Regions from separate parts of the Micromonospora sp. WMMD723 genome, predicted to be linked through region 3. Evidence: riboswitches for the same ligand, from Rfam matches in the RefSeq annotation. Region 3 holds a riboswitch; each other region holds the start of a gene.
The links. Region 3 has a riboswitch for cobalamin ahead of ACN261_RS29735 (hypothetical protein). Riboswitches for the same ligand answer to the same signal wherever they lie in the genome.
Positions count from the first base shown of each region.

Region 1 (7,209 bases), 270 kb from region 3:
GTCCGCGTGGGCCGCGTCGGCGAACTCACCGACGATGCCGGCCGCCACCGCCAGGCCGTCGCCGTCGTCGAGCAGCCCGACCATCGCCGCCACCTGCTCGGCAGGTCGGACGGCCAGGTGGGCGCCGAACCGCTGCCGCACCTCGGCCGACAGCGCCGCCTGCCGGACCGGATCGTCCTGGACCTGCCGGCCCCCGCCGCCCAGCACCCGCCCGAGCCATCCCATGTCGCCTCGTCTCCGCCGCCCTCACCGACCGCAGTCATGCTAGTGCGGCCCTACGTCAGAGACAGCGCACGCCGGTCAGTTCCTCGGCCGCCGTCCACAGCCGCCGGCCGACGGCGGGATCGGTGGCCTCCCGGCTGGCCCGTACCTCGGTGACCGGCCCCCGGGTCTGGAAAAACCGGGCCGGGCCGAAGAACTGGCCGCCGTGGACCTGCGGGTCGGTGGCGGCGCGCAGTTGGGGCAGCGCACCCTGCTCGACCGGCTGGGTGGCCAGCAGGCCGAGCCGGGCGATCACCCGGCCCCGCCGGCCCTGGTGGGACCAGGCCCGGGGGGTCAGGTTGGTGCGGGTGACACCGGGGTGGGCCAGCACGCTGAGCACCGGCGATCCGGTGGCGCGCAGCCGGCGGTCCAGTTCGATGCCGAAGACGGTGGTGGCGAGCTTGGACCTGCCGTACGCGGCGGCACCCCGGTAGCCGCGCTCCACCATCAGGTCGGCGAAGTCCAGGTGTGCGTTGCGGTGGGTGATCGAGCTGAGGCTGACCACCCGGGCCGCCCGCGCCGCGGCCAGGTTGCCCAGCAGCAGGCCGGTCAGCGCGAAGTGGCCCAGCAGGTTGGTGGCGAGGTGCAGCTCGTGGCCGTCCACGCTGGTGCGGCGCGGCCCGAGCAGCACCGCACCGGCGTTGTTGACCAGCAGGTCGAGCACCGGACGGTCGGCGGCCAGGGCCGCCGCGAACTCCCGGACCGAGGCGAGGGAGGCGAGGTCCAGCTCGCGTACCTCGACGTCGCCGCCCATGCTGTGGGCGGCCCGCCGGCCGGCGGCGGTGTCGCGCACGGCGAGCACGACCCGCGCCCCCCGCCGGGCCAGTGCGGTGGCGGTGACCAGGCCGAGGCCGGAGTTCGCGCCGGTCACGACGGCGGTACGGCCGTGCTGGTCGGGGATGTGGTCGGCGGTCCAGGTCATCTGCTGCTCCCTGACGGTCGGGTGGGACCGCCGACGCTAGGGCCCGGCCGGGCGGGACCGGTCGTACCCGGTTACCTAGGTCCCGCAGACCTACCCACGCCGGTGCGGGCCGCGCCACACTGGCGGCATGACCCGTCCGTACGCCCGTGAACTCGGTGACTTCCTGCGTGCCCGGCGCGCCCGGTTGCACCCCCGGGACGTCGGCCTGGAGCCGGGCGGGCGACGCCGGGTCACCGGGCTGCGCCGCGAGGAGCTGGCGCTGCTGGCCGGGTTGAGCACCGACTACTACCAGCGGATGGAGCAGGGCCGGGAGGTGCGCCCGTCCGACGACGTGCTGGACGGGCTCGCCGCCGCCCTCGGCCTCGACGACGCGGAACGCCGGCACCTGTTCACCCTGGCCCGCGCCGCCCGCCGGCCGCCGCCCGCCCGGGTCGACCACGGCCCGGAACGGGTACCGGAGAGCACCAGGCGGCTGCTGCGGGTGCTGGACACCCCGGCGGTGGTGCTCGGCCGGCACCTGGACCTGCTCGCCTGGAACACGTGGGCGGTGGCGCTGCTCGGCGACCCGGCGGACCACCCGCCGGACCGGCTCAACATGCTGCTGCTGATGTTCGACGAGGCGGCTGCCCCACTGCGGCGCTGCGCGTCCTGGGAGCAGCAGGCCATGGACTACATCGGCATGATGCGCGCCGCCGTCGCCACGGACCCCACCCACCCCCGGGCCACCGCCGTCGTCGGTGAGCTGAGCATCCGCAGCGCCGAGTTCCGGCGGCTGTGGTCCCGGCACGACGTGCGCGGGTCGGTCAGCGGCACCAAGACCTTCCAGGTCCCCGAGGTCGGTGACATCGTCCTGGACTGGGACACCTACCCGCTGCCCGGCAACCCCGGCCCGGTCATGCTGGTCTTCACCGCCGAGCCGGGCAGCGCCGACGCCGACGCGCTGCGGCTGCTGGCGTCACTGCGGGCCACCGGCCGGTCGGATGAGAGTTATCTGACACGCCGACGCGACATCTAGTGTTGCCTCTCCCCCATCCACGCCATATATGGTGTGCCACGCAGCTGGTTCGGCCGGGCCCGGTGGTCCGGTCGAGGCAACAGGGAACCCGGTGGAAATCCGGGACTGCCCCGCAGCGGTAAGTGGGAACGACCGCCGTCATCGAGCACTGGACCGCGAGGTCTGGGAAGCGACGGCCAGTAGGCGACCGACCCGGTCACGCCCGCGAGTCCGAAGACCTGCCAGTGCGCCGTGCGCTGCTGCGCACGGCGGTCGGAGGTCGCGCGGGACGACCGACGCCAGCACCCGGGCCGGCCGTCGCCGCGCCCGTCGGCGTCCTCCCGCGTCCCGATGGCCATCGGTGACAGCGAGGAGAGGTCATGACGAGCACAGCGCAGAGCCCACCGTCCGACGTCGACGGTGCGGAGCCACGCCGGCCGGCGATGCGGGTACGCAAGCGCGACGGCGACACCGAGCCGGTGGACGTCAACCGGATCGTCACGGCCGTCGCCCGGTGGACCACCGACCTGGACGAGGTCGACCCGCTGCGGGTGGCCACCAGGACGATCAGCGGCCTCTACGACGGGGCGACCACGGCCGAGCTGGACAAGCTGTCGATCCAGACGGCGGCGGAGCTGATCGGCACGGAACCGCAGTACTCCCGACTGGCGGCCCGGCTGCTGGCCGCCTACGTGGACGAGGAGGTACGCGGGCAGGCGGTGACCTCGTTCAGCGAGTCCATCCGGTACGCCCACGGCCTCGGCCTGATCGCCGACGACACCGCCGCGTTCGTGGCCCGGCACGTACGCCAGCTCGACGACGCCGTCGACCCGGCCGGTGACCTGCGGTTCGAGTACTTCGGGCTGCGTACGGTGGCCGACCGGTACCTGCTGCGGCACCCGCAGTCGCGGCTGGTGGTGGAGACCCCGCAGTACTGGCTGCTGCGGGTGGCCTGCGGGCTGTCCGGCACGCCCGACGAGGCGGTCGGGTTCTACCGGCTGATGTCGTCGCTGGCCTACCTGCCGAGTTCCCCGACGTTGTTCAACTCGGGCACCCGGCACACCCAGATGTCGTCGTGTTTCCTGGTCGACTCGCCGCGCGACGAACTGGACTCGATCTACGAGCGCTACCACCAGGTGGCGAAGCTGTCCAAGTTCTCCGGCGGCATCGGCATCTCCTTCACGCGGGTGCGCGGCCGGGGGGCGCTGATCCGGGGCACCAACGGCAGGTCGAACGGGATCGTGCCGTTCCTGAAGACCCTCGACGCCGGGGTGGCGGCGGTCAACCAGGGTGGCCGGCGCAAGGGGGCGGCCTGCGTCTACCTGGAGCCGTGGCACCCGGACGTCGAGGAGTTCCTGGAGCTGCGGGACAACACCGGTGAGGAGGCGCGGCGCACCCACAACCTTAACCTGGCCAACTGGATCCCCGACGAGTTCATGCGCCGGGTCGAGGCCGACGGTGACTGGTCGCTGATCGACCCGTCGGACGCCCCGGAGCTGCCCGACCTCTACGGCGAGGAGTTCGACGCCGCGTACCGGGTCGCCGAGAAGAAGGCGGTCCGCACGGTCAAGGCCCGCGACCTGTACGGGCGGATGATGCGCACCCTGGCGCAGACCGGCAACGGGTGGATGACGTTCAAGGACCCGGCGAACCGGCTGTCCAACCAGACCGGCGTGCCGGGCAACACGATCCACCTGTCCAACCTGTGCACCGAGATCCTGGAGGTGAACAGCGACACCGAGACGGCGGTGTGCAACCTCGGCTCGGTCAACCTCGGCGCGCACCTCACCGACGACGGCGTCGACTGGGAGAGGTTGCGCGAGACGGTCCGGACGGCGGTGGTGTTCCTCGACCGGGTGATCGACATCAACTACTACCCGGCCGAGCAGGCGGCGGCGTCGAACCCGCGCTGGCGGCCGGTCGGGCTGGGGCTGATGGGTTTGCAGGACGCGTTGTTCGCGCTGCGGCTGCCGTTCGACTCGGCCGGGGCCCGGGAGCTGTCCACCCGGGTCCAGGAGGAGATCCTCCTGACCGCCCTGGAGACGTCGACCGGCCTCGCCGAACGGTTCGGCGCGCACCCGGCGTACGCCGAAACCCGGGCGGCCCGGGGTGACCTGCACCCGGACCTGTGGGGGGCCGAGCCCACCCAGACCGCGCGGTGGGCGGCGCTACGCACCCGGATCGCGACGCACGGCCTGCGCAACTCGCTGCTGGTGGCGATCGCCCCGACCGCCACGATCGCCTCGATCGCCGGCTGCTACGAGTGCATCGAGCCGCAGGTGTCCAACCTGTTCAAGCGCGAGACCATGTCCGGGGAGTTTCTGCAGATCAACACCTATCTGGTACGCGAGCTGAAGGCGCGCGGACTGTGGACGGCGGAGATCCGCGACCGGATCAAGCGGGCCGACGGGTCGGTGCAGGGCATCGTGGAGCTGCCCGCCGAGGTGCGGGAGTTGTTCCGCACCGCGTGGGAGCTGCCGCAGCGGGCACTGATCGACCTGGCCGCCGCGCGGGCGCCGTACGTCGACCAGTCGCAGTCGCTGAACCTGTTCCTCAGCGCGCCGACCATCGGCAAGCTGTCCTCGATGTACCTGTACGCCTGGAAGTCCGGGCTGAAGACCACCTACTACCTGCGGTCGCGTCCGGCGACCCGGATCCAGCAGGCCACCGTCACCGTCGCCCCGGTCGTCACGGCCGATGCCGAGGCGCTGGCCTGTTCCCTGGAGAACCCCGAGAGCTGCGAGGCGTGCCAGTGACCACCGTCGACGAACCCCGCACCGCCGGGCGGCAGCTGCTGCTCGACCCCGGCATGGACCTCACCCTGCGGCCGATGCGCTACCCGCACTTCTTCGACAGGTTCAAGGACGCCATCCGCAACACCTGGACGGTGGAGGAGGTCGACCTGCACGCCGACCTGGCCGACCTGGAACGGCTGTCGCCTGCCGAACGGCACCTGGTGTCCCGGCTGGTGGCGTTCTTCGCCACCGGCGACACGATCGTCGCCAACAACCTGGTGCTCAACCTCTATCAGCACGTCAACTCCCCGGAGGGCCGGCTCTACCTGTCCCGGCAGCTGTTCGAGGAAGCCGTGCACGTGCAGTTCTACCTGAACCTGCTCGACACGTACGTCCCCGACGAGCAGGAACGGTTCGCCGCCTTCGCCGCCATCGAGAACATCCCGTCGATCCGGCGCAAGGCCGAGTTCTGCTTCCGCTGGATCGACTCGGTCTTCGAGCTGCGGGAGCTGCGGACCCGGGCGGACCGGCGGGCGTTCCTGCTGAACCTGATCTGCTTCGCCGCCTGCATCGAGGGGCTGTTCTTCTACGGCGCGTTCGCCTACGTCTACTTCCTGCGGTCGAGGGGCCTGCTCAACGGGTTGGCGTCGGGCACCAACTGGGTGTTCCGCGACGAGTCGATGCACATGGCGTTCGCCTTCGACGTGGTGGAGACCGCCCGGCGGGAGGAGCCGGACCTGTTCGACGCCGAGCTGGAACGACAGGTCACCGAGATGCTCGCCGAGGCCGTCGAGTGCGAGGTGCAGTTCGCCGAGGACCTGCTCGACCAGGGCGTCTCGGGGCTGTCGCTCACGGACATGCGGGCCTACCTGGAACACGTCGCCGACCGGCGGCTCGCCCAGCTCGGCATCGCGCCGCACTACGGCGCGCAGAACCCGTTCGCGTTCATGGACCTGCAGGACGTGCAGGAGCTGTCGAACTTCTTCGAGCGTCGGGTGTCGGCCTACCAGGTGGGGGTCAGCGGCAGCGTCACCTTCGACGACGACTTCTGACCGGCGCGGCCGGTCCGGCGGTCGCCCACGCGACCACCGGACCGGGCCCCGGCCGTCCGCTCAGGGGCCGGCGTTGCCGAACACCTCGATCTCGGCGAGGCCGACGTTGACGGTGCCGCCGCCGACCCCGGTGACGGTGAGCTTGACGCTGGTCACCGTCTTCGCCGCCGGGAGGATGATCTCCGTCGGGCCGCCGCCGTTGTCCAGGGCGCCGACGGCCGTGGAGGTGCCGTCGCTGAACAGCAGGGTGCCGCCGGTGATCTGGTCGTTGGGGTTGGGCCGGTCGTAGAGGACGACCCGGCGGACGGTGCGCGGGCCCGGCCAGCTCAGGGTGAGCTGGGTGCCGACGCCGCCGTAGACGGTCGCCCACTCCCGGGTCGGGTCGTCGGGCCAGCCGGCGACCACCCCGTCGACGGCCTTGGCCGCCGTCTGCCCGCTGCCGGTGTCCTGGCTGGTCGCGGTGACGGTGGCCGTCCGGGCCAGGTTGGGGCCGAGGACCTTGTACTGCCGCTGGAGGAAGGCCGGGTAGTCGTAGCCGGCGCAGGTGGGCAGGCTGGTGCAGGCCCCGTCGTCGTACTGGCCGTAGGCGAAGAAGGCGGCGGACTTGCCGGCGACGTCGGTCGATCCCAGGTTCGCCGGATAGTTCTTGATCTTGTAGTCGTGGTACCCGGTGAAGGTGGGCGAACCGACGTACGCCTGCTCGGCGGCCTGGGCGAAGTAGGCCGCGCCGTGGTGGTCGCTGTGGTCACCGTCGCCGAACCCACCCGCGTGGTCCTGGGTGTTGACGGCGGTCGGCTGGTAGGCCGCCATCAGCCCGGCCAGGGTGGTGATCAGGCCGGCGCGGCTGTAGCTGGACGCGCCGGAGCCCAACGACGTGATCGACGAGATGCCGTTGAGCCAGAGCTTCTGCAGGCTCTGTGAGCCGGTGTTCGGGTGTCCCGTGCCGCCGGGATAGCCGTCCGGCAGCCGGAGGAAGACCAGCGACACGGTGGGCCGGGCGGTGAGCGTGAAGACCGGGATCGGATGTCCGCTGATCCCGGCGTCCGCCTGGGTCCAACTGTCGGCCACCCCGGCCATCTGGGCGTACGCCGCCCGCGCCCCGGTCTCCCGACCGGTCCAGTAGGTGCTGTCCCGACCGGCGTCGCCGGCCGTGACGAACACCGTGCGGACGCACCTGTTGGCCTGCACGTCGTGCAGCAGGTCCGGGCTGAGGAAGAGCAGGTCGTCGTCCTGGTGGGCGACCAC
Region 1 is NZ_JBMKNR010000001.1:6,603,802-6,611,010, forward strand. It holds gene ACN261_RS28605 (hypothetical protein) at 1-225, opposite strand, end outside; gene ACN261_RS28610 (oxidoreductase) at 281-1,183, opposite strand; gene ACN261_RS28615 (helix-turn-helix transcriptional regulator) at 1,311-2,198, shown strand; cobalamin riboswitch at 2,226-2,438, shown strand; gene ACN261_RS28620 (ribonucleoside-diphosphate reductase subunit alpha) at 2,558-4,933, shown strand; gene ACN261_RS28625 (ribonucleotide-diphosphate reductase subunit beta) at 4,987-5,964, shown strand; gene ACN261_RS28630 (PIG-L family deacetylase) at 6,025-7,209, opposite strand, start outside.
Region 1: another riboswitch for cobalamin. It lies ahead of ACN261_RS28620 (ribonucleoside-diphosphate reductase subunit alpha); the one in region 3 lies ahead of ACN261_RS29735 (hypothetical protein).

Region 2 (7,209 bases), 150 kb from region 3:
CTCGGCGCGGACCATCCGCACCGTCGCGGTCTCCAGCCGGTCGCAGGCCACGCCGCCGACCGGGAAGTGGCCGGATGCGCCGACACCGACCAGGCCGGCCGCCCGCAACGCCCCCGGCAGGGTACGGCCGAACCGCAGGTCCGCGCCCCGACGGGTCAACAACTCCCGGACCGCCCGGCGTAGCCGGTTGGCGCGCCGCTGAGCCGGGCCGACCTCGTCGAGGCAGGCCATCGGCTGCAACTCGGTGTCGGCGTCCTCGACGAGAAGCCAACCGCCGGGCCGCAACGCGGCCACCATCGTCGCCAACGCCCGGGCACGGTCGGCCACGTGGACGAGCACCAGCCGGGCGTGCACCAGGTCGAAGGTCCCCGGCTGCGGCGGCGGATCCGCGCTCACGTCGTGCCGGACCACCTCGTACCCACCTCGCGGGCCCAACCAGGCGGGATCGATGTCCGTGGCCAGCACGTGACCGGAGGATCCGACGACCGCCGCCAGCGCCTGCGGGATGCCGGGGCCACCGGCGCCGACCTCCCAGCAGCGCCAGCCCGCCCGTATCCCGAGCCGGTCGACGTGCCCGCGGGTGACACCGTCGAACAGCTCAGCCAACCAGGTGAACCGCTCGCCGGCCTCCACCCGGGCGTTGTCGAGCAGATAGCGGCGATCCGGGGCGGACCCGCCGGGGCGCGGTGCCGGGAGGCCTGACTCCCCGCCCGCCGGGTCGACCCGCCCGCCCACGGTCGGCTGCGGCGCGGACCCGGGGCCGGCGAGAGGCTTCGGTGAACTCACACCCCCATCCTCACGACCGACCGCCTCCGGTGCCAGTACGACGCCGGACAGAAGCCGGATGCAACCGGACACGGGACGAGCGGTCTCGTCGGACCGCGCACGACGGGTCGGCGGCTGGCCGGTCACGGGGACCCGTCAGGGTTCACTGCACCTGGTACGTACCGCCGCATGCCTCGGCGAGGGTCGACCCGAACAGCGCCGCCGGCGTGTACGCGCCCGGTTTGCCCTGCCCGTCGAGCAGCCGCCGGACCACCTCGGCGGGCACCGTAGCCGTCCAGGACTGGGCCTCGCCGACCCGCAGCCAGCCCTCGCGGCTGCTGCCGTCCGGCCACTGGACGACCGCGTGGCCCCAGGAGTGCTCGCGGGGCTTCGGGCGGGCCCTGGTCGGCACCGTGGCGAGCCGTCGCCGCAGGAGGGCGCGCACCGGGCCGATCGCGAGCAGGGCGGTCGCCACGGGCAGCACCGCGCGCATGACCGGGGAGGACGGGGCCTCGCTCGATGCGGCGAGCACGTCCGCGGCGCCGCTGGCGCGCTGGGCGGCCATCAGCTCGCCCAGCGGCATGCCGGCGGTGGTCACCGTGGACCCGTCGGGCAGGACCAGTTTCATCGGGTCGCCGGCGAGAGGGGCAGGGGTGAGTCGTCCGTCGCGGTACCGGCGGCCCTGGAACCGCCCACCGCCCTCGACCCCGGGGATGCCCTCCACGATCGTGGCGGCGAGGGCGTCGCCGACGACGCCGTCCTCGGTGGCCAACGAGGGCACCATGTCGACCCGGGCCCGCCGGGGTGTCGGTCGCCCCTCGCAGAGCTTCACCACGACGCTCTCGGTGGCGGTCACGCCGAAGCCGGCTCCCGTGACGGCCGTGCGTCCCGCTGCCGTCAACTCGCCGTGCCGGCCGAGGACCGCCGACACCGCGGCCAGATCGTTGGCGAGGTCGAGGTAGTGGCCGGTCGGGAGGCACGCGTCCAGCAGGGGCAGGGCCGTCTCGATGAACGGTCCGACGGTGTTGACCACCACGGCCGGCCGCTCCCGGCGGATCGCGGCCGCGGTCTCGCGGACCGTACCGGCCACGATCGTCGGCAGCCCGCCGGCGGCGGCCTCGAGCCGTTCGGCGTCCCGGCCGACCAGCATCGGCTCGATGCCCTGTCGGCGCAGTTCGGCCGCGATGGCGCGCCCGCTGCGTCCGGTGCCGCCGAGGATCCATACGTCGGTCATGGCACAGCTCCGCCCTGGTGCGGCAGCCGTCCCAGTGACGACACGCCGTGTCATCACCATACCGTCGACGACACGTCATGTCATCACGGCTACACTGGGATCATGGCCCGATGGCGACCGGATGCCCGCGAGCGGCTGCGGCAGGCGGCGCTCGAACTCTTCGCCGAGCAGGGCTTCGCCGCTACCACGGTGCCGGCGATCACCGCGCGGGCCGGCCTGACGACGCGCACGTTCTTCCGGCACTTCGCCGACAAGCGCGAGGTGCTCTTCGCGGACGAGGCCGAGATCAGCGCCTTCGCCACGGAACTCATGGCCACGGCGCCCACCGACGAACCGCTGACGTTCATCGTCGCGGGCCTGCGCACGGTCGCCGAGACCTACTTCGAAGGCCGCAAGGACGACCTGCGGCAACGGCGCGCCATCGTGGCGTCCGACCCGGGGCTGGGCGAACGCGACCAGCACAAGCGCGCGATGCTGGCCCAGGTGATGCGGGACGGCTTCCGCGCCCGCGGCCTCGACCCGCTCCGGGCCGACCTGCTCGCCGAGACGGCGGGAACCCTGATGTACGTGTCCGTCGCCGCATGGCTCGACACCGACGACGGTCGCCGGCTCGGCGACATCATCGACGCCGCACTCGCGACGCTGCGGGCCGAACTGGAAGGGCTGCCGACCTCGAACGGTCAGGTTGTGTCGGAAGGGTGAGTCCGGCGCGAGCGGGACCGCCCCTGTCCGGATGCGGCCCGTCAGGTCGCGGCGACGCCCACCTCCATGGCTACCCCGTGACGGTGACCTGGTGCTCCGCACAGGCAGCGAGCAGCCTGGGGACCGCGGCGGCCAGGTTGAACTGCCGCAACTTCACCGTCTCCGGCGCGTCGCGGAGATCCTGCGCCCGTTGCGTCCGCTGCACCATGCCCACCGCGAAGACCCCCGCAGACCGCAGCCCCTCGTGCGCGGAGCGCTGGAACAACTCCCCCACCCGCCGCACCTCGTCACCTCGGCTCGCCGCGCTCGGCGCGGTAGCCGGCGGTGACCGACGTCCGGTCGGACCGCGGCCGTCGACCGCCCACGGGACCGTCTGCGGATTGGGCACCTGCGCAGTCGTCGGCGCCGGTGGTCGAGGGGGTTCAGGCGGTCCACGGGGTGGTGGGGGCTGGCGTGATGCCGTAGCCGGCGAGCCAGCCGAGCAGGGCCTCGCGGTTGGCGTGGACGAGTGAGCCGCCGGTGAAGCGGGGGTCGTCGGTGACCTCGGCGACGATCTGCGGTGGTGGGAGGAAGGAGCGTGCCGCCGCGTCGGTGGTGAACTCGGCCTCGGCCAGGACCAGACCGTGCAGGGGCTGGTCGAAGATGTCGATGCCCAGCGGTGGGACGCTCAGGCGGGTCTTGGACAGCGTCGCGGCGGGCAGGCGGGCGAGCAGTTCGTACTCGGCCGGGGACAGGTAGACGTTCGTGATCAGCCCCTGGATGTGGCCCGGCCGGGCGGCGGGCACCTTCTGGGTGAGCTTGAACTCGCGGGATCCGCCGGTGAGGCTCTCGGAACGTCTGAGGCGCAGTCGGGTGCCGGCCAGGTACCGGTCGGTGATGCGACGGCTGGCGGTGACCATGGCCGGCAGCGGCGGTCCGGCCAGCAGGAACCGCCGCTCCCGCTCGATGCGCGCGTACTTCCCCTCGCGGACCGGCTCGGCTGTCATCGGGCCTCGTTCCAGCACCGTGCGATGCTCATCGCGGGCATGAGGGTCCGGCGGTCGCGGAGTAGCTGCGGCCGCAGCATGAGCCCGTCCGGCGTACGCGCGGGTGACGCGTACGCCGGACGCCGGACGGCCCTACTGCCAGGGGCCGCTGCGGCAGATGAACTGGGTGGTGCCGCTGTACTGGGTGGTACCGCCGTCGACGTAGCTGTAACTGGCCCGCACGTGGTGGCCGAGGTTGCTGGCCGGGCAGGTGGCGAAGAGGGTCGGCCCGGCGGTCGTGAAGGTGCCGACACTGCCGGAGTACCAGGTGATGCTCCAGGTCGTCGTGCCGGTGCTGCTGGCGTCGCAGTAGAACTGCGACGCGCCGGACTCGCAGAAGGGTGCCGGGGCGGCGGCGAGAGCCGGCGTGGCGCCGGCGGCGGCGAGGCTCAGGGCGGCGAGCGCGGACGCCGCCAGCACCGTGACGGTGGTACGCATGAAACTCCTCCCAACGTAGCCGAGTGATGACTCAGTGCGACGCCAGCCTAGCCGTCGCATCGACGTACCCGAATTAGCTGTTCGGTTGGTCGGTCCCCCGCCGTAGCCACCGGTCGTGGTGGACCGCCTCGGTGAGGGGCCTGCGCCGCCGCCACCCGTGTCGCTCCAGATCGGGCACGGCCTCCAGGTGGGTGACCGGCCCGACGCAGAGCCAGGCCACCGGCCGGATGCCGGCCGGCACACCCAGCAGCTCGGCCAGGAACGGCTCCCGGTAGAAGGACACCCACCCGACGCCCAGCCCTTCGGCGGTGGCGGCGAGCCAGAGGTTCTGGATGGCCAGGCAGACCGAGTAGAGGCCCGCGTCGGCGATGGCGTGCCGCCCGAGCACCGCCGGGCCGCCGCGCTGTGGGTCGTAGGTGACGACCACCGACAGCGTCGACTCCAGCACCCCGTCGATCTTGATACGCGCGAACCGCTCGGCCGCCGCACCGTCCAGAGTGGCGGCGAACGTCGCCCGCTCGGCCTGCACGTGCCGATGGAACCGGCGACGGACGGCCGGGTCCCGGACCAGAACGAAATCCCACGGCTGCGAGTTGCCGACGCTGGGCGCGGCGTGCGCGGCGTCGAGAATCCGGTGCAGGGTGTCGGCCGGCACCGGCTCCCCGGTGAACTCGGCCCGGACGTCCCGGCGGTGGTGGATGGCGTCGTAGAGTTCCACAGGCAGGCTCCCGCTGCGCTCGGCCCACCCCCGACGGATGGGCGCTCGACGCGAGGCCGGTCTTCGGACTCCCGGATCAACGCCTACCCGTCCGCCTTCCCAGCCCTGCGGCCAGTGGCTGCGCTCCTCGCGCCTGGACGGTCGCTCCCCGGTCACCGCGGCGGGCCCGTGCCGGATTCACACCGGCTTCCCGATTCTCCCCGCAGGCGCGGGGCACCTCGCACGATCATGCCGTCGCCGATGCTAACCCGCACCACCGACGCCGGCCGGCCACGGCCCGCCCCGACAGTACACGCAGCGGGTCCCCGTGTTCCGGCGTCCACGTGGACGCCGGCGTGTACGACGTCCTCGCCGAGGTGTCCGGCGGTCAGGCCCAACCACGAGGCCCTCCGGTCGCTGGACTCCGGTGCGGCCGGAGGAGCACGACGACGCTCTCGGCGGCGGTGAGCGGCTGACACCGGTCCGATCCCGACCGGCCTGGGCTCGGTTCGGTCACCGCTCGGTGGTGGTGTACTCGCAGACCGCCGCCGGGAAGCCGCCCGCGCCGAAGCGCAGCTCGACGACGTGCCCATGGGCGGTCTCGGTGACCGCCGGTGTGATCGACTGACCGGCCTGCGCCGGTCGCAGGTACCAGCACCGGCTGGTGTCGGTGCGGCCGGCCGGCACCCCCGCGTCGGCCAGCGCGTTCTCGCCGCGCTCCAGGTAGCACGCGAAGAAGACGTGGTCGTTCAGATCCGTCTCCCGGTCGCTGAAGGTGAAAGCCGCCGTCTCGGTTCCGCCGCTGCGGGGTCGTCGCGGCAGCTCCGGCAGCAGCGGCGAGTCGCCGCCGAAGCCCGGGGGTGCCTCGGTGCGCGGTGTGGGTCGTACCCCGGCGCCGGCGTCCAACCAGGTCCACCGGCTGGTCCACACCGCCACCACGGTGCCGTCGGCTGCGCGCAGGGTCAGCTCGTCGTGCCCGCCGTACCAGCCACGCCGGTCAACGCCGAGGGTGACGGCCAGTTCGGCGTCGAGCGGCGCTCCGGGCAGCACCCGCACCGGCGGGGTGTACGCCTGCACGTACCGCACCACGGCGCGGACCCGGTGCCGTTCGAAGTAGGACCAGCGGTCGAGTCCGGCCGTCTCTCGCCACCAGCCGGCGGAGACCTCGTCGAGGAGGTGCACCAGGTGGGTCGGTTTCAGGGTGCCGCGCTGGGAGATGGCCGCATAACGCGCCTCGGCGCCCGCGCGGTACACCCTGGACCCGACGGTCACGGCAGCGGTCCCTGCGTCCGGGGTCGGCCGGGCCGCAGCGGTTTGATGGTGGTGCCCACCGCGAGCGGACGGGTCCGGCCCCCGCAGTGGTGTACCGCCATCGGACCCTCCGCCCGGCACGCGCAGGGCAACACCCGGTTGAGGCTGGAGCCGATGCAGAACTCCTCGAAGGCGGTCCGGTCGCCGGGAAGCAGGCGGGCCAGCAGCGCCATCACCGGGTCCACCGCCTTGATCCGGCCGTCGTCGTCGCGCACCTCCAGCCAGGCGTGGTCGAGGTCCATCATGCCGATCAGCCAACCCCCTCGGGCGTACGCCTCGTACCCCATGGCCCGGCACTCCCGTTCGAGGTACAGGCTGGCGGAGACGCAGTCGACCACCCCGTTGGCGAGCGTGTCGTCCGGGTCGACCTGCCAACTCGACGGCAGCATCTGGAAGCGCGGCCCGCCGTGCCGGATGTCGGCGAAGAGCCGGGCCAGCCGGGGGGAGACGATCCGGTCCGCCCGGCCCGCGGTGACCAGGTCCAGTTCGACGGTGACCAGGTCGGGTACGGCCGGCAGCCGCACCTCGTCGTCGGTCACGGTCACCGGCCCGGCGGCGCTGGCCCAGCCGGAGGCCGCGCCACCGGTCAGCTCCGGAACCGGTCGGTGCAGCAGCCAGCGGGGGTCGGTGCCGCATCCGCCGTCCGGACACCGCATCGTCGCGGTCATCCGCCAGGATCTCGGTTCCGTCCAGGTGGCGGCGGGCTTCAGGGAGAACCGGAACGCGAACTCCCAGCCGATCTCCGGCAGGCTGTTCCCGCTTCCCGAGTAGAGACCCAGGTTGATGAGGTCGTGGTGGCAGAACCGCCGTTCGTCGCCCGCGCCGGTGACCGGTAGCCCGGCCTCGACCAGCAGCTCCAGCGTCTCGGCGGGGCAGCGCAGCAGCCCCAGCGCGCCCGCCCGGTCGACGGTGGACTCGCGGTGGGCCGGCGGGACGAGGGTGATGCGGCGCAGCGCGGCGAGCCACCTGTCGGTCTGCGCCGCGGTGACGGCGCTCATCGCGGCCACGCTGCGGGCCCGGCGGAGTCGTAGAGCACC
Region 2 is NZ_JBMKNR010000001.1:6,720,015-6,727,223, forward strand. It holds gene ACN261_RS29095 (methyltransferase domain-containing protein) at 1-786, opposite strand, end outside; gene ACN261_RS29100 (hypothetical protein) at 929-1,999, opposite strand; gene ACN261_RS29105 (TetR/AcrR family transcriptional regulator) at 2,102-2,701, shown strand; gene ACN261_RS29110 (hypothetical protein) at 2,772-2,975, opposite strand; gene ACN261_RS29115 (hypothetical protein) at 3,124-3,687, opposite strand; gene ACN261_RS29120 (hypothetical protein) at 3,820-4,164, opposite strand; gene bluB (5,6-dimethylbenzimidazole synthase) at 4,238-4,882, opposite strand; cobalamin riboswitch at 4,920-5,117, opposite strand; gene ACN261_RS29130 (hypothetical protein) at 5,375-6,133, opposite strand; gene ACN261_RS29135 (hypothetical protein) at 6,130-7,170, opposite strand; gene ACN261_RS29140 (AMP-binding protein) at 7,167-7,209, opposite strand, start outside.
Region 2: another riboswitch for cobalamin. It lies ahead of bluB (5,6-dimethylbenzimidazole synthase); the one in region 3 lies ahead of ACN261_RS29735 (hypothetical protein).

Region 3 (7,209 bases):
CATCCGGAACGCCAGCGCCCACGGAGCATCGGTGCGCCGCCGTAGAACCGTCAGCGCGGCGACGGCGGCGAGCAGCGCCAACAGCAACGGATTGGTGGTGTGGCTGGCTGCTGTGGCCAGACCGAGTGCCCACAACCACCACGCGCCCGGATGCAACCCCCGCGGCAGCCGGGCGGCCGACCAGCGGCGCGGTCCGCGCCCCGGGGCGGCCGCAGCCGCGTCAACCCCGTCCCGACGCTCAGTCATCGGGGTCGGCGGCGCGGCGTCGGCGGGCGGTGACCACGCCGCCGACGGCGAGCGCGGCCAGCAGCAGCGCCCCGGCGATCGTGCCCAGCGGCAGCCCGCCGTGGCCGCTGCCGGATGCGGCGACCTCGGTCACCGCCGGCTCGCTTGCCGTACCGCCCGACGAGCCGGTGACGCCACCGGGCGTCGTCGTCGGCACCGCCGTCGGGGATGCCGCCGCCACACTGACTGACGCCGTGCCTACCGGGGTGGCACCCGGGGTGCCGGCAGGAGGGACGGTCGTGGTCCGACCGGGCCCGCCGGCCGGTGGCACGACCGGGCCACCACCTGCGGCCGGCGGTGGCGTTGCCGGCCCGCCACCGACCGCAGGTGGCGGCGATGTAGGTGGAGCAGGAGGTGTGGGAGCCGGTCGTTTCGGCGTGACTTTCGGCCTGGGGGCGTCGCTGGCGTTGCGGTTGAGCGAGAAGGACCAACCCTCGAAGCTGCCGGCCGGCGGCTTGCGGTTGAGGACACCCTTGTCGCTGTACGCCCAACCACCCCCGTTCGCGGCATGCCAGTACGACCAGTAGGCGCTGGCCGGCGGGGTGTCCACGCATTTCTCCGAGGCAGCCGACGGCTTGCCGTCGATCCGGCAGATGAAACCCTCACCCCAGCGCAGCGTGCCGGTGATCTCGAAGCCGGCGTTCTTGAGCGCCGCGAGACCGGTGGCCTGGGTTCCGGAGGCGCAGCGCACCACCGTGCCCCCGCCCAACTCGTTGAAGTCGACCACGACGGTGACCCCGGAGGCATCCGGGCAGTAGCCGGCCGACCCGGCAGCCGCCGCCGGGCTGCCCGGCCAGGAGACGCTGCTCACCGCAGTGAGCACGACGACCGTCGCGGCATGAGCGGCCCGGCGGCTCATTGCGCCCGCCGTCGACGTCCGAGCACCAACAGCACCACACCGCCGCCGATCAGCAGCAGCGCGACCAGCACGTACCCGATGATCGCCGCACCGGTGGTGGGGAGGCCGGGCAGCGCGGGAGCCGCCGGGGTGGTGCTCGGTGCGGCGGTGCCGGTCGGTGACACGGTGGGGGAGGGCGTCGCCGGGGCGTCGGTGGCGCTCGGGCTCGGCCCGGCCGTGCCGGTCACCGTCGGTGTCGGTGCGACCGTCGGGGTGGGGGACACGGTCGGTGTGGGAGTCGCGGTGCCGGTCGGCGTGGGCGTCGGCGACGTCGGCGGCAGGTCGAGACCGATGCGGCCCAGCGGCACCTGGGCGAGCCCGAGCAGGGCCTGCGCGGTGGCCCTGCGCCACTGGTCCCGGTCGGTGTCCGCGATCCCCGTCGAGACAGCGCCGGTGAACGATTCGGCGTGGTAGGCGATCGCGCCCGCGTCGCCGGCGGCAGCACCACCGTTCGCCGCCGTGAGCTGCAACTGCGTCACAGCGTGTGCGGCCCGTGCAGCCTGGCTGTCCCGGCCGGCAGCGGCGAGCGCCTGCCCGGCCAGCCCGGTGCTGTTGGAGTTCGCGCCGGTGGTCGGGCCGGAACCGCCGAACGAACCGTCGGCGTGCTGCTGACCCACCAACCAGTCCGCGCCCCGGCGGGCGGCGTCGGAAGCGTCGGCGGCACCGGAGTCAGCGGCAGCCAGCAACGCCTGCACGGCCATCGCCGTGGAATCGACGTCGAGGGTCGCGCCCGGCTGCTCGTCGCAGGACGGCGACGGGCCGTCCGCGGTGTCCGGGTAGAGCCGGAAGCCGCCGGCGGCGCACTGCTGCCGGACGAGGAAGTCGACGGTGTCCTGCGGCAGGTCACCGCTGCGGGCCAGACCCAGCACCGCGAAGGACTGGTCGAAGGTGTTGCTGGCGTCCGGTCCACTGTCCGCTGTGGTGCGACTGGTGATCCGTCCCCGCTGGTGACCGGCGTCCGCCCCGGCCAGCAGGGACAGCGTCACCTCCCGCAGGTCGTACCCGCCGAAGTCGGTGGGGTCGGCGCCGGCGGCGGACGCGACGTAGAGCAGCTTCGCGGTCGCCCCGCCGTCGGTGAAACCCTCGATGCCCCAGTCGTCGTAGCTGTTGTAGGACCGGACGTGCGCCGCGACCTGCCCGGTCGCCGCCTGACGCGTCGGCGCGGACCCGCCGGTGGCGGACATCGCGATGATGCCGTCGATGGTCAGACCCCAGTCCTGACCACCGAACGGCCCAGGCAGCGTGCCGTCGGTGAACTCACCGGCCAACCACGAGGTGGCGTCACGCGCGGCGGCGGCATCAGCCGGGGCGGGTGCGGCCACCCCGGCCAGGGGCACCGCGGCCGTGACGACGGTCGTCGCCACGATCGCGCCGAGGCCGGTGGCGAGACGCCGGGACAAAAGCATGGGATTGCCTTTCGCAGAGCGGTCGGTGAGACCTCCGGAACACACCCCCGGGCACGTCACCCCGCTCCGCATGCTGCGGTGAGCGGGGTGAACGGACCGTCGACGGCAGCCCGGACCTCACCCTGTAGACCTCGACAGTGGAAGCCGCTCGTCCCGGGCGGGGCATTCCGGCTCGCGAGAGGACCCCTCGCTCACGGTTGCGGGTCAGCGCCGGCTTCTACCGGCTTCCCCCCACACGGGACGTATGCAGTTGTGTACCCGGCGCACCGGATGCCGACACGGTATCGCCCTGGCGTCGCAGGACGCCAGGGCGGCCGCCGACAGCCGACGCGCCGGTCACACCAGGGATGCCGTCAGGATCATGGAACAGGGATGCTCGGCGCTGCGCCCGCCCCGAACGACCAGCCCTCGACACTGCCCGGAGCCGGGTTGTAGCTGCTCGCGCCCGAGGAACTGTAGGACCACGACCCGCCCGCCGGGGCATGCCAGTACGACCAGTAGGCGGTCGCCGGCGGCGTGTTGACACACGGCTCGGTCGCGGAGGTGGGCTTGCCGTTGATCCGGCAGACGAACGCCAGACCCCAGCGCGAGGTGCCGGTCACCGTGAAACCGGCCCCCTGCAGGGCGGCCACCCCGGTGGCCGGGTCGCCCAGGGCGCACGCGACCTGCACGCCCCCGCCGAGCGCGGCGAAGTCGACCACGACGGTGACCCCTGAGGTGCCGGTGCACGCGGCGGCGTGCGCCGCCTGCGGCGCGGGCTCCACGGCGGTCAGGGCGACCGCGGCCACGGTGGCGGCAAGCAGGCCGGCGAGCCGTACGCGGACGATGGATCGGAGACGGAACACAGGTCCTCCCGGGTTCAGGTCGGCACGACAGGTCATGGACAGCTCAGGACCGGCGCGCCGGAACCGGCGGCCGCAGCGGAGAGCGTGGCGTAACCGGCACCGGTCAGGCCCAGGACGGCCTGGCCGGTGGCGCGGGTGGCGGTGGCCGGGTCGAAGGTGCCGCCGTCGAAGTCGACCGCGCCCCGGTCGGCCGGCGCTGCGCCGCAACCCACCTGCAGGCCGACCAGGAACGCCCGTGCCCGCAACCAGGCCAACGGCCGGTGGCCGGCGCGCAGCGCCTGCGCGGCGAGCCCGGTGCTGTTGGCGTTCGGGACACCCGACGAGTCGGCGAAACTGCCGTTGGCGCCCTGCACCGACACCAGCCAGCGCAGCCCGGCGGCAGCGTCGGCTGGGCGGCCCGCCGCCTGGAGCGCCTGCACCGCCAGTGCGGTGGCGTCCACATCGGAGGTACACACCGGCTGAGCGGGCAGCAGCGGGTATCCGCCGTCCGGGCAGCGGGTCCCGGCCAGCCAGATGGCGGCGGTCGCGGGCACACCGTGCGCCGTGCGGTCCAGGGCGAGGATCGCGAAGGACTGGCTGAACGCATTGCTGTAGTTCCCGTACGCGGACCGGTCGGTGAAGCGGCCGCTGGGCGATTCCAGGCCCCGCAACCGGGCGACCAGGTCGACACCGCCGACGTCGGTCGGGTCGCCCCCGCGTACCTGCACGGCGAGGGCGAGCTTCGCGGTCGCGCCGGCGTAAGCCTCGGTGCCGCCGTCACCGACGTAACCGTCGCGGATGTCCGGTCGGGTGACCCAGTCCAGTGCCTGCGCGCCGAAGTCGTCGGCGACACCGGCGGCGGCGAAGGCGAACACCGCGTCGAGGGTCAGCCCCTGGTCGGGGTAGGCGACGCCGTCGAAGACCACCTCGAATCGTTCACCGTCGACGAGTTGCCGCGCGAGCCAGCCGGCGGCGGCCCCGGCCCGGTCGACGCCGGGGTGCGCGGGTGCGGCGGTCGCAGGTGTGGCGAGGGTGAGAGCGGCGAGTACGCCGCAGAACAGGGCGAGCAGGCGGTGCCGGCTCAGGCGGACGACCATCGGAAGCGCCTTTCCGGCCCGGCGGTCGTCAGAACCCGGACGATCGCCACCGGCAGGCAGGATCGACCGGCCTCCGACCCGTGGGCCACGACGGGTGGGGAACGGAAAACCACGCGTGCGGCGGGTATTCGGGCTCGCCGTCAGGGGTGTCTGCCACCTCGACGACCTACCGTTGCGGGCCAGCGCCGGACTTCGACCGGACTTCCCCCACGCACACACGTTGATGGAGTTGTCGCGACAGTCTGATCGCCCTCGACAGTGGATGTCAATGCGCCATCGCGCGAACACGCTTGGTGAGAACCAGCGTTACGGAGTCCTCTATGGACGACAAGCGCCGTACCCCCACCAGCCGACACGAATGCGGTCAGCACCGGCACATTGACTCGCCGCGTCGCCCCCGGTGCGCAACGCTGCGGCCCGAAGCACCGCCGCATCGGGACCCGACGCGATATCGTGACACCGCAGTCGGTCCGCCACGCCACCACGTGGCGGCGCAAGAGGGAACCCGGTGCGAGACCGGGACTGCCCCGCAGCGGTGAGTGGGAACGACCGCCGTCATCAGCACTGGGCCCGCACGGCCTGGGAAGCGACGGCCGGTAGGCCTGAGCACGACGCCCACGAGTCCGAAGACCTGCCCGCTGCCCACGTGCACCCGCACGCGGAGAGCTCGGCGACCTTCGAGGGCGGGTCGACCATCGCCGACAGCACGACATCCGGTGCTGCCTGCGACCGCACCGCTCCCAGCCGAGTTCGACGACTCGGCACAAGGAGACCCCGATGCAAGCGCCACCAGCACAACGACCCCGTCCGTCAACATCCGGTGCCGTGACCCCCGGCACCGCCGGCATGCCCGCCGAACGGAACGGCCAGTGACTAGGCCCGCCGCACCACGTCGCATCAGAATCGATGACGAAGATGTCGTCGTCCTCCCGGCAGCGGACTACGAACGTCTCGCCTCCACGCGACGGCAACTCGGCGCACGCGAAGCGCGAAACCGCAGCCTGACCGACCAGGTGAACACCCTGAGCACACTGCTGGCCGACATCCGGCGCATCGTCGAATCGACGCCGCAGTGCTGTGCGACCCACCGCGACGCCGACAGCCGGATCCGTGACCTGCTAGATGCCCAGCGGATCCCGCGACCGCCGGGCTCGCCCACACCGACGCCATGAACCACCGCGACACCCACCCGGACGCCGCCCGGCACGCGACGGCATCATCCTGGGCCGCCCGATCCTGCCGGGCATGGGGTTCGCGCGAACGACTCATCCGCTCCGGGCGGACCCCAGGGGGAGTCCGCCCGGACCGGCCCAGTCAGCTCGCGCGGACCTCGGCGGCAGCGGCGACGAGGTGTCGGAGGGACGCCTCGACCTCGGCATAGGTGCGGGTCTTCAGACCACAGTCCGGGTTGACCCACAGCCGTCGGGCGGGCACGGCCGCGACGGCCCGACGGAGCGCGTCGACCACCTCGTGGTGCGGTGGGACGCGGGGCGAGTGGATGTCCCACACCCCGGGGCCGACCCCCCGGCGATAGCCGATCGCGGCAAGGTCGTCGAGGATCTCCATCTTCGAACGCGACGCCTCGATGCTGGTGACGTCCGCGTCGAGCGCGTCGATGGCGGTGATCACCTCACCGAACTCGCTGTAGCACAGGTGGGTGTGTATCTGGGTGTCGTCGGCGACGCCGCCGGTGGCCAGCCGGAACGCGCCGACCGCCCAGTCCAGATAGGCCTTCTGGTCGGCCCGACGCAGCGGCAGGGTCTCCCGCAGGGCAGGCTCGTCGACCTGGATGATCCGGATGCCGGCGGCCTCCAGGTCGCGGCACTCGTCGCGCAGCGCGAGCGCCACCTGGTCGGCGGTGTCGGCCAACGGCTGGTCGGTCCGGACGAACGACCAGGCCAGGATGGTGACCGGCCCGGTGAGCATGCCCTTGACCGGACGGTCGGTCAGCGACTGGGCATAGGTGGACCACGCGACGGTCATCGGAGTCCGCCGGGCCACGTCGCCGTGGATGATCGGCGGGCGGACGCAACGGGACCCGTAGGACTGCACCCAGCCGTGGGTGGTGGCGGCGAAACCGTCGAGTTGTTCGCCGAAGTACTGGACCATGTCGTTGCGTTCCGGCTCACCGTGCACCAGCACATCCAGGCCCAGCCGCTCCTGCAACCGGATGACCTGCTCCACCTCGACGCGCATCCGCTGCGTGTAGCCGGCGTCGTCGAGGGTGCCGGCGCGGTGCGCGGCACGGGCCCGGCGCAGCTCGGCGGTCTGCGGGAACGAACCGATCGTGGTGGTCGGCAGGTCCGGCAGCCCCAGCCGTTCCTGCTGGCGGGCGGCCCGCTCGGCGTAGTCGCCACGGTGCCGGTCGCTGGGGCGCAGCGCCGCCAACCGGCCGCGCACGTCGTCGTGCCGCCACGACGGCGGGGCGGGCGGCAACGGGGCCGGCAGGCTGGTGGTGCCGTCGCGCAGCGCCCGCCCGAGCAGGACCACCTCGTCGACCTTCTGCCGGGCGAACGAGAGCCGCGCGGACAACTCCGGGTCGAGGGAGGTCTCGGCCGACAGGTCGACGGGCACGTGCAGCAGCGAACAGGACGTGGACACCGCCACGTGGTCGGCCAGTCCGGCGACCGTGGCACCGGCGGCGACGGCCGCCCGTAGATCCGTGCGCCAGATGTTGCGTCCGTCGACCAGTCCGGCGA
Region 3 is NZ_JBMKNR010000001.1:6,871,557-6,878,765, reverse strand. It holds gene ACN261_RS29760 (CbiQ family ECF transporter T component) at 1-246, opposite strand, end outside; gene ACN261_RS29755 (hypothetical protein) at 239-1,144, opposite strand; gene ACN261_RS29750 (cell wall anchor protein) at 1,141-2,589, opposite strand; gene ACN261_RS29745 (hypothetical protein) at 2,949-3,470, opposite strand; gene ACN261_RS29740 (peptidase) at 3,467-4,510, opposite strand; cobalamin riboswitch at 4,613-4,741, opposite strand; cobalamin riboswitch at 4,960-5,163, shown strand; gene ACN261_RS29735 (hypothetical protein) at 5,380-5,682, shown strand; gene metE (5-methyltetrahydropteroyltriglutamate--homocysteine S-methyltransferase) at 5,825-7,209, opposite strand, start outside.

Region 4 (7,209 bases), 780 kb from region 3:
ACGAGGTTCACCCGGGCCTCACCGGTGGGCACCCCGGCCAGGACGTGCAGCCCGTCGCGGATCTGCACGTCCTTGACCTCGCACAGGTAGCCGTCGAGGTGCAGCACGAAGTCGTCGAAGTCGTCGGCGGCGGGCATCGCCTCGGTGTGCAGGTCGTGGTGGAGTTCGGCGGCGCGCACCAGCTCCCAGATCTGCCCCCGGACCACCGGCACCTTCGCCGGGTCGAGGGCCTGCACGGTGGCGTACTCGTCCAGCAGCTGTTCGAGTTTCGCCAGTTCGCCGTAGGTCTCGGCGCGGGCCATCGGGGGCACCAGGTGGTCGACCACGACGGCGTGCGCCCGCCGCTTGGCCTGGGTGCCCTCGCCGGGGTCGTTGACGATGAACGGGTAGACCAACGGCAGGTCACCGAGGACGGCGTCGGGGGCGCAGTCGGCGGCCAGGCCGAGGCCCTTGCCGGGCAGCCACTCGCACGTGCCGTGCTTGCCGAGGTGCACCACCGCGTCGGCGCCGAACCCGCCGTCGTCGACCGACGCGGCCAGCCACCGGTACGCGGCGAGGTAGTGGTGGCTGGGCGGCAGGTCGGGGTCGTGGTAGATGGCGATCGGGTTCTCGCCGAAGCCGCGCGGCGGCTGGATCAGCAGGGTGACGTTGCCGAACCGCAGACCGGCCAGGACGATGTCCCCGGCGTCGGTGTAGAGCTGGCCGGGTGGCTCACCCCAGTGTTCCCGCATCCGGTCCCGCAGGTCGACCGGCACCTGGTCGAACCAGCGCCGGTAGGTCTTCCCCGGCACCCGGGCCTCGGCGGCGGCCAACTGTTCCGGGGTGAGCCACTCGACGTCGTGGCCCCCGGCGGCGATCAGGGCGTGGATCAGCGCGTCCCCGTCGGTGGGTGGCGGCGCGTCGCCGAGGTGGTACCCGTCGGCGGCGAGGGCGGCGAGCAGCCGGACCGCCGAGGCGGGGGTGTCCAGGCCGACGGCGTTGCCGACCCGGGAGTGCTTCGTCGGGTAGGAGCTGAGCACGATCGCCACCCGCTTGCCGGCGTTGGGCAGGTGGCGCAGCCGGGCCTGCCGGACGGCGATGCCGGCGACCCGGCCGGCCCGCTCGGCGTCGGCGGCGTAGACCGACAGCCCGTCGGCGTCGATCCGCTTGAACGAGAACGGCACGGTGACGATCCGACCGTCGAACTCGGGGATGGCCACCTGCATGGCCGCGTCCAGCGGGGACAGTCCGGCGTCGCTGGCAGCCCACTGCTCCCGGGTGCTGGTCAGGCACAGCGCCTGGATCACCGGCACGTCGAGGGCGGCGAGCGCGCCGACGTCCCAGGCGTCCTCGTCGCCCCCGCCGGAGGCGTCGGCGGCGACCGTCCCCCCGGCGGCGAGGACGGTGACGACGAGCGCGTCGCAGCGGGCGAAGAGGTCCAGCGGCCCGTCGCCGGGGGTGAGCCCGCGCAGCGATCCGCAGAAGATCGGCAGCGGTTCGCCGCCGGCCGCGTCGACCGCGTCGGCCAGGGTCTGCACGAAACCGGTGTTGCCGGCCAGCGCGTGCGCCCGGTAGAACACGATCCCCACCGTGGGCCGCCCGCCCCCGTCCGGTCCGGCCACCGGGTCCGCCCCGTCGACCGGGGTGGACGGGCGGCGGTGGTCGAGGATGCCGTAGGGCGGGGTGGGGGTGGGCGGGTCGAAGCCCTCACCGGTGAGCAGGACGGTGTCGGAGAGGAACCGGGCGAGCTGGGCGAGGTTGTCCGCGCCCCCCTCCACCAGGTAGGACAGCGCTTCGGTGGCGACCCCGGAGGCCACCGTGGAGGCCGCCATCAGCTCCGCGTCGGGCACCGCCTCGCCGCCGAGCACGATCGTGGGGACGCCGGAGCCGAGCACCGCCGCGAGGCCGTCCGGCCACGCCTGCCGCCCGCCGAGCAACCGTACGACGGCCAGGTCGACCCCGTCGAGCAGGGCGGGCACGGCGGCCACGTCGACCCGGGTGGGGTTGGCGAGGCGGTAGTCGGCGGCGCTGGCGCGGGCGGCGAGCAGATCGGTGTCGGCGGTGGACAACAGCAGGATGCGCACGTGCGGCTCCGGAGAGTGACGTCCGGCTCGACCACGGGGCCGGGCCGAGCGGGGCGGGAGGGACGCCGGTCAGCGGCGGCGGAGGTACGACGCACCCCACCGGCGGCGGGGCACCCCGGACCGGCCGTCAGCGGTACGTGGCAGGCCGACCGCCCCGGCGACGGCCGGCGACGGTGGGAGAGGTGGGGGCACGCGGCGGCGCGGGCTCTACGGTGATGCGGAAGTCACCGACCGTGATCGGGTCGGCAGTGACGCTGTGCGTCATCGGGTCCTCCTCGGGTGTCCACGCCCTGGGGTTCTCCGACGGCCGAAGTATCCTGGCTCCCGGATCGACGCTCACCCCCGGCCTTCCAACCGTGCACGCACGGTCGTGACCCACGAGGGGGGATCGCTCCCCGGTGACAGTGGCGGGACCGCGTCGGAATCGCACCGACTTCCTTCACTGCCGTCAGGCCGCGAATGCTGCCACACTCCTCACCCCGAGGTCAACGGCGGCCACCGGCCCCGCGAGGGCACCGATCGCCCCCCGTGGCGAGGCCGGCGACCGCCGCTGCCCACGTTCCCGGGTGGGCCCGGTCCCTCCCGACGGTCGACCCGCAGCGTCCCGTGCCGCGCACCCACCGATCCGCCGAGGGAGCCCGCCACCCGCCCGGGGAAGCGCCACCGTCCGCGACCGACCGGCGCGGAACTGGGCGGCACGGAGCTGATCCGGGCGGCACGAACCTGATCCGGGCGGCACGGAGCCGGGGCCGCCGCCCTCAGGCTGCCCGGCCCCGGGCGACCCGGCCCTGGTCGGCCGGGACACCTCTCTCGCACGCTGTCGAGCTGATGACGTCAACGACTCGGGGGCCGGCGCGGCCGACCTGGCCGGACAGTTGTCGCGCCGGGTAGCGCCGGCCACCCGCCCGACACCCCGGGGCCGGGGCGGCCTGAGGGCGGCGGCCCCGGCCCGGGGCCACGGGGCCGCCTCCTCCGGTGCCGCAGGCCCTCCGGTCACAGGCCCATCCGGTACCGCGGGGCCGCGCCACCCCGGCCACCCCCGACCTGGCGGTACGGGTCGTCCCACCCGGCGGGGCCGATCCGTCACCGTCATCAGCTCGAAAGGGCCCGCGACGACATACCCCACACCCCTGCCCCGCAGCGGCAGGCGACCGGGGCGGCCGGCGGTCGCACCCGCCGCCGTGGCCGCACCCCCACGGACCCACATCCCACGGACCCACATCCCACGGGGCCACAACCCCGCCACGCTTCACGCGTTGCTGCGGGATCAGCGGAGGCGACGCTCGGGGTGGGCCCGGTTCCAGGCCCGCATCCGCTCCGGGTACCCGGTCTTCGCCGCCTCGTAGAGGGGCACCGCGTGCCGGTGGGCCAGCTTCGCCGCCGTACGCGGGGAGCCGGTGCGGCGGCGGATCCACTCCCCGTCGTGCGCGATCGCCACCACCGTGGTGTCGGTGGCGGTCGTCTCGGGTTCGAGATAGAACTCCACCCCCCGGTGGGCGGCCACGAAGTCCGCCAACGCGGTCAGGTCGTCCCGGGTGGCCTCCCGGTCGAGCTTGGTCGGGATACCCTCGTCAGCCCGGGTCCGTCGGCTGAACCAGCCCATCTGCCCGTCCTCTCCTCGGCGTCCCTCCAGTGGAGCACCCCCACCTGGAAGGGCGCTGCGAGCCCGGTGACAGCCGGCTGGGCGGCCCGTTCACCGCCGGTCGAGCGCGGCCAGCTCGTCGGGGGTGAGTCGCAGCGCGGCGGCCGCGACGTTCTCGGCGAGGTGGGCCGGGTCACCGGTGCCGGGGATGGCCAGCACGTGCGGGCCCTGGTGCAGCGTCCAGGCGAGACGTACCTGCTGCGGGGTGGCGTCGTGGGCGCGGGCGACGGCGCGTACGGCCGCGCCGTGGTCGGTGCGGGCCCCGCCTTCGCGGTTGCCGCCGGTCAGGGAAAAGAACGGCACGTAGGCGATCCCCCGGGCACCGCACTCGCGGACCATGGCGTCCTGGTCGCCGCGGTTGTCCAGGGCGTAGTTGTTCTGCACGCAGACCACCGGGGCGACGGTCTGCGCCTCGTCGAGGTGGTCGAGGCGGACGTTGGACAGACCCAGGTGCCGGATCAGGCCGGCGTCGCGCAGCTCGGCCAGCGCGCCGAAACGTTCGGCCACGGAGTCCGGCGCGGGCCGCCTGACGATCCGCAGGTTGACCAGGTCGAGGTGGTCGCGGCCGAGCCGGCGCAGGTTCTCCTCCACCTGGGCGCGCAGCTGCGCCGGGCCGGCCTCCTCGTGCAGGCCGGTCGTCGGGTCGTCCCGGAAGCCGACCTTGGTGGCGACGACCAGCCCTTCCGGGTACGGGGCGAGCGCGGCGCGGATCAGTTCGGTGGCGTACCGGGCGGGGCCGGTGCCGACCTTCAGGGTGCCGCCCGGTGAGACGTAGAACGCGGCGGTGTCGATGTGGTCGACGCCCAGTTCGACGGCCCGGCGCAGGACGCGCAGCGCCCGGTCCCGGTCGGGGTGGGCGGTGAGCCGCATCGAGCCGAAGCCCATCCGGTGCACGGTGCGGTCGCCCAGGGTCCAGCGGCCCGCCGCTGCGGCGGTGATCTCGGTTGGCATCCGGCGACCCTAGCCAGCGGCGGTGACCCGGCGTAACGGCCGCGCACCCGATACCGGCCGGGGCCGACGACTGTTAGGTTTTCTGTATCGGGCCGGCGGGTGTCTGCGGCGCGGCACCGGCCGGTGGACGGGTCGCCGGCACCAGGGCCAGGGTCGGAATCAGCAGCACCGGCACCACCAGCAGGGCGTGCAGGATGCCGACGTGGTCGCCGAGCAGACCCAGCAGCGGCGGGCTGGCCAGGAACGACGTGTAGCCGATCACCGCGACGACGCTGACCCGGGCGGGGGCGTGCTCCTCGTCGTCGGCGGCGGCGCTCATCCCGACCGGGAACCCGAGCGACGCGCCGAGCCCCCAGAGGACCACCCCGACGACGGCGAGCGGACCGGAGCCGGCCAGCACCGCCAGCAGGGAGCCGGCGGCGGCCAACAGGATCGTGCCGATCAGCACCGGCACCCGACCCCAGCGGTCGATGGCCACGGTGCCGGCGGTCCGGCCGATGGTCATGCCGGCGACGAACACCCCGAAGACGGCGGCCCCGGCGGCCTCGCTGACCCCGTAGCCGTCGACGAAGGCGACCGCCAGCCAGTCGTTGGCGCTGCCCTCGGTGAACGCCATCACCAGCACCAGCGCGCCGATGAGCAGGGTGCGCGGCTCCCGCCAGGCCGCGAGCAGGCCACCCCGGCGGGCCGACGCGGCGCCGTCGGCGGTGGAGGCGGGCAGGGCGGGCAGGAAGTTCCGCGCCCCGAGCAGGGTGCCGCCGAGCACCACGGCCGCCAGCACGGCCAGGTGCACGGTGATCGGCACCGCGAGCCGGGCGGCGCCCGCGCCGAGTCCGGCGCCGGCCACCGAGCCGAGGCTCCAGGCGGCGTGGAAGCGGGGCAGGATGGTGCGGCCGAGCCGTTTCTCCACCGCCGCACCTTCGACGTTCATGCCCACGTCGCAGGTGCCGGAGCCGTAGCCGAGGGCGAACAGGCCGACCGCGACGCCTGGCAGCGAGCCGAGCGGGGTGGCGATGCCGACCCCGGCCAGGCCGACCGCGACCAGCACGGTCGAGGCGACGACGGTGCGGGCCGGGCCGAGCCGCTGGGTCACCAGTCCGGCACTGGTCAGCGCCAGCACCGCGCCTCCGGACATGGCCAGCAGCAGCAGTCCGAGCCGGCCGGCGCTGAGGCCGAGCGCGTCGCGGACCGCCGGGACCCGGGAGAACCAGGTCGCCACCGCGAGGCCGTTGAGGGCGAAGACCACCGCGACCCCGGTACGGGCGGCCCGTACCACCGGGGGTGGGACGGCTCGGTTCTCGGTGGCGGTGTTCACGGCGCGCGGTCCTCTTCCCCTGGCATGGCCTTCCCGGCCCGGCTTTCCTGGTGTGGGCCGTTCTCCCGGCCCGGTATGTCCCGTCCGGGCCCGACGTCCCACCGCTGATCTCACACCGCTTTCGTCACGGCCACAAGCGCGATGTGCTCCTTACCGCAGCGGCGCGGCCGAACGGAGATGGCGCGGCACCGTCATTATTGATCGATTAACTTCAATCAGTGGTGGGCACTGACGGTACGGGGGCACGCGCATCGTGGGGGATTCGTGAAGTTCGGCATACTCGGAACATTTGTGATACTTCCCGGGCAGAACTACTGCATCAATGCTCCCAAGCAGCGCAAACTGATGGCGGTTCTGACGGTCAACGGAAATGTACTCATCCCGGTGGAACGCCTGGCCAGAGAGGTGTGGCCCGACGAACCACCCGCCTCGGCCGGCAATCTGATCCGGCAGTACGTCTTCCGTCTCCGGCGCAGTCTGCCCCCGTCGGTGGGGCGGGCCATCACCACCGGCCCGGGTGGCTACAAACTGCGGTTGGCACGCGGCGACGTCGACAGTCACCTCTTCGACGCCAACGTGGTGCGCGGCCGGGCCGCCTTCGCGGCGGGCCGGCTCGACGACGCGGTGCGGTCCCTGTCCGAGGCGTTGGCCGCCTGGCGGGGGGACCCGCTCGCCGACGTCGACCCGTCCCCCTCGATCCTGGCCGAGAGCCGACGGCTCGGTGAACGGCGGCTGCTCGCCATCGAGATGCGCGCCGACGCCTACCTGCGCCTCGGCTGGTACGACGAAGCCGTCGAGGAACTGGCCGCGCTGGTCACCCTCCACCCCGAGCGGGAACGGCTGCGCGACATGCAGATGCGGGCGCTGTGCCAGGTGGGCCGCCGGGCCGACGCCCTCGCGGTGTACCGCGACCTCCGTCAGACGCTTGCCGACGGCGTGGGCATCGAGCCGGGGCCGGCGTTGCAGCGGCTGCACCGGCGGGTACTCGACGGCGACCCGGCGCTCAGCGAGCCGTCCGACGCCCGCCGACCCGCCGCGGCCGGATGGTCGGGGTCGGCGTACCGGTGACGGGTCACCGGACCCGGTCGGGGCGCGAGGGCAGGAGGGTCGCCACGAGGGCGAGCGCCGCCACCGCCAGCCCCGCCCCGGTGACCACGGTGGCCGCGCCCCAGCGGGTCAACAGGGGTGCCAGCACCATGCTGCCCACGGCGAACCCCCAGCCGATCGCCGCGTACTGG
Region 4 is NZ_JBMKNR010000001.1:6,095,539-6,102,747, forward strand. It holds gene cobN (cobaltochelatase subunit CobN) at 1-2,063, opposite strand, end outside; cobalamin riboswitch at 2,374-2,503, opposite strand; gene ACN261_RS26525 (hypothetical protein) at 3,331-3,666, opposite strand; gene ACN261_RS26530 (aldo/keto reductase) at 3,757-4,656, opposite strand; gene ACN261_RS26535 (MFS transporter) at 4,730-5,971, opposite strand; gene ACN261_RS26540 (AfsR/SARP family transcriptional regulator) at 6,263-7,039, shown strand; gene ACN261_RS26545 (MFS transporter) at 7,044-7,209, opposite strand, start outside.
Region 4: another riboswitch for cobalamin. It lies ahead of cobN (cobaltochelatase subunit CobN); the one in region 3 lies ahead of ACN261_RS29735 (hypothetical protein).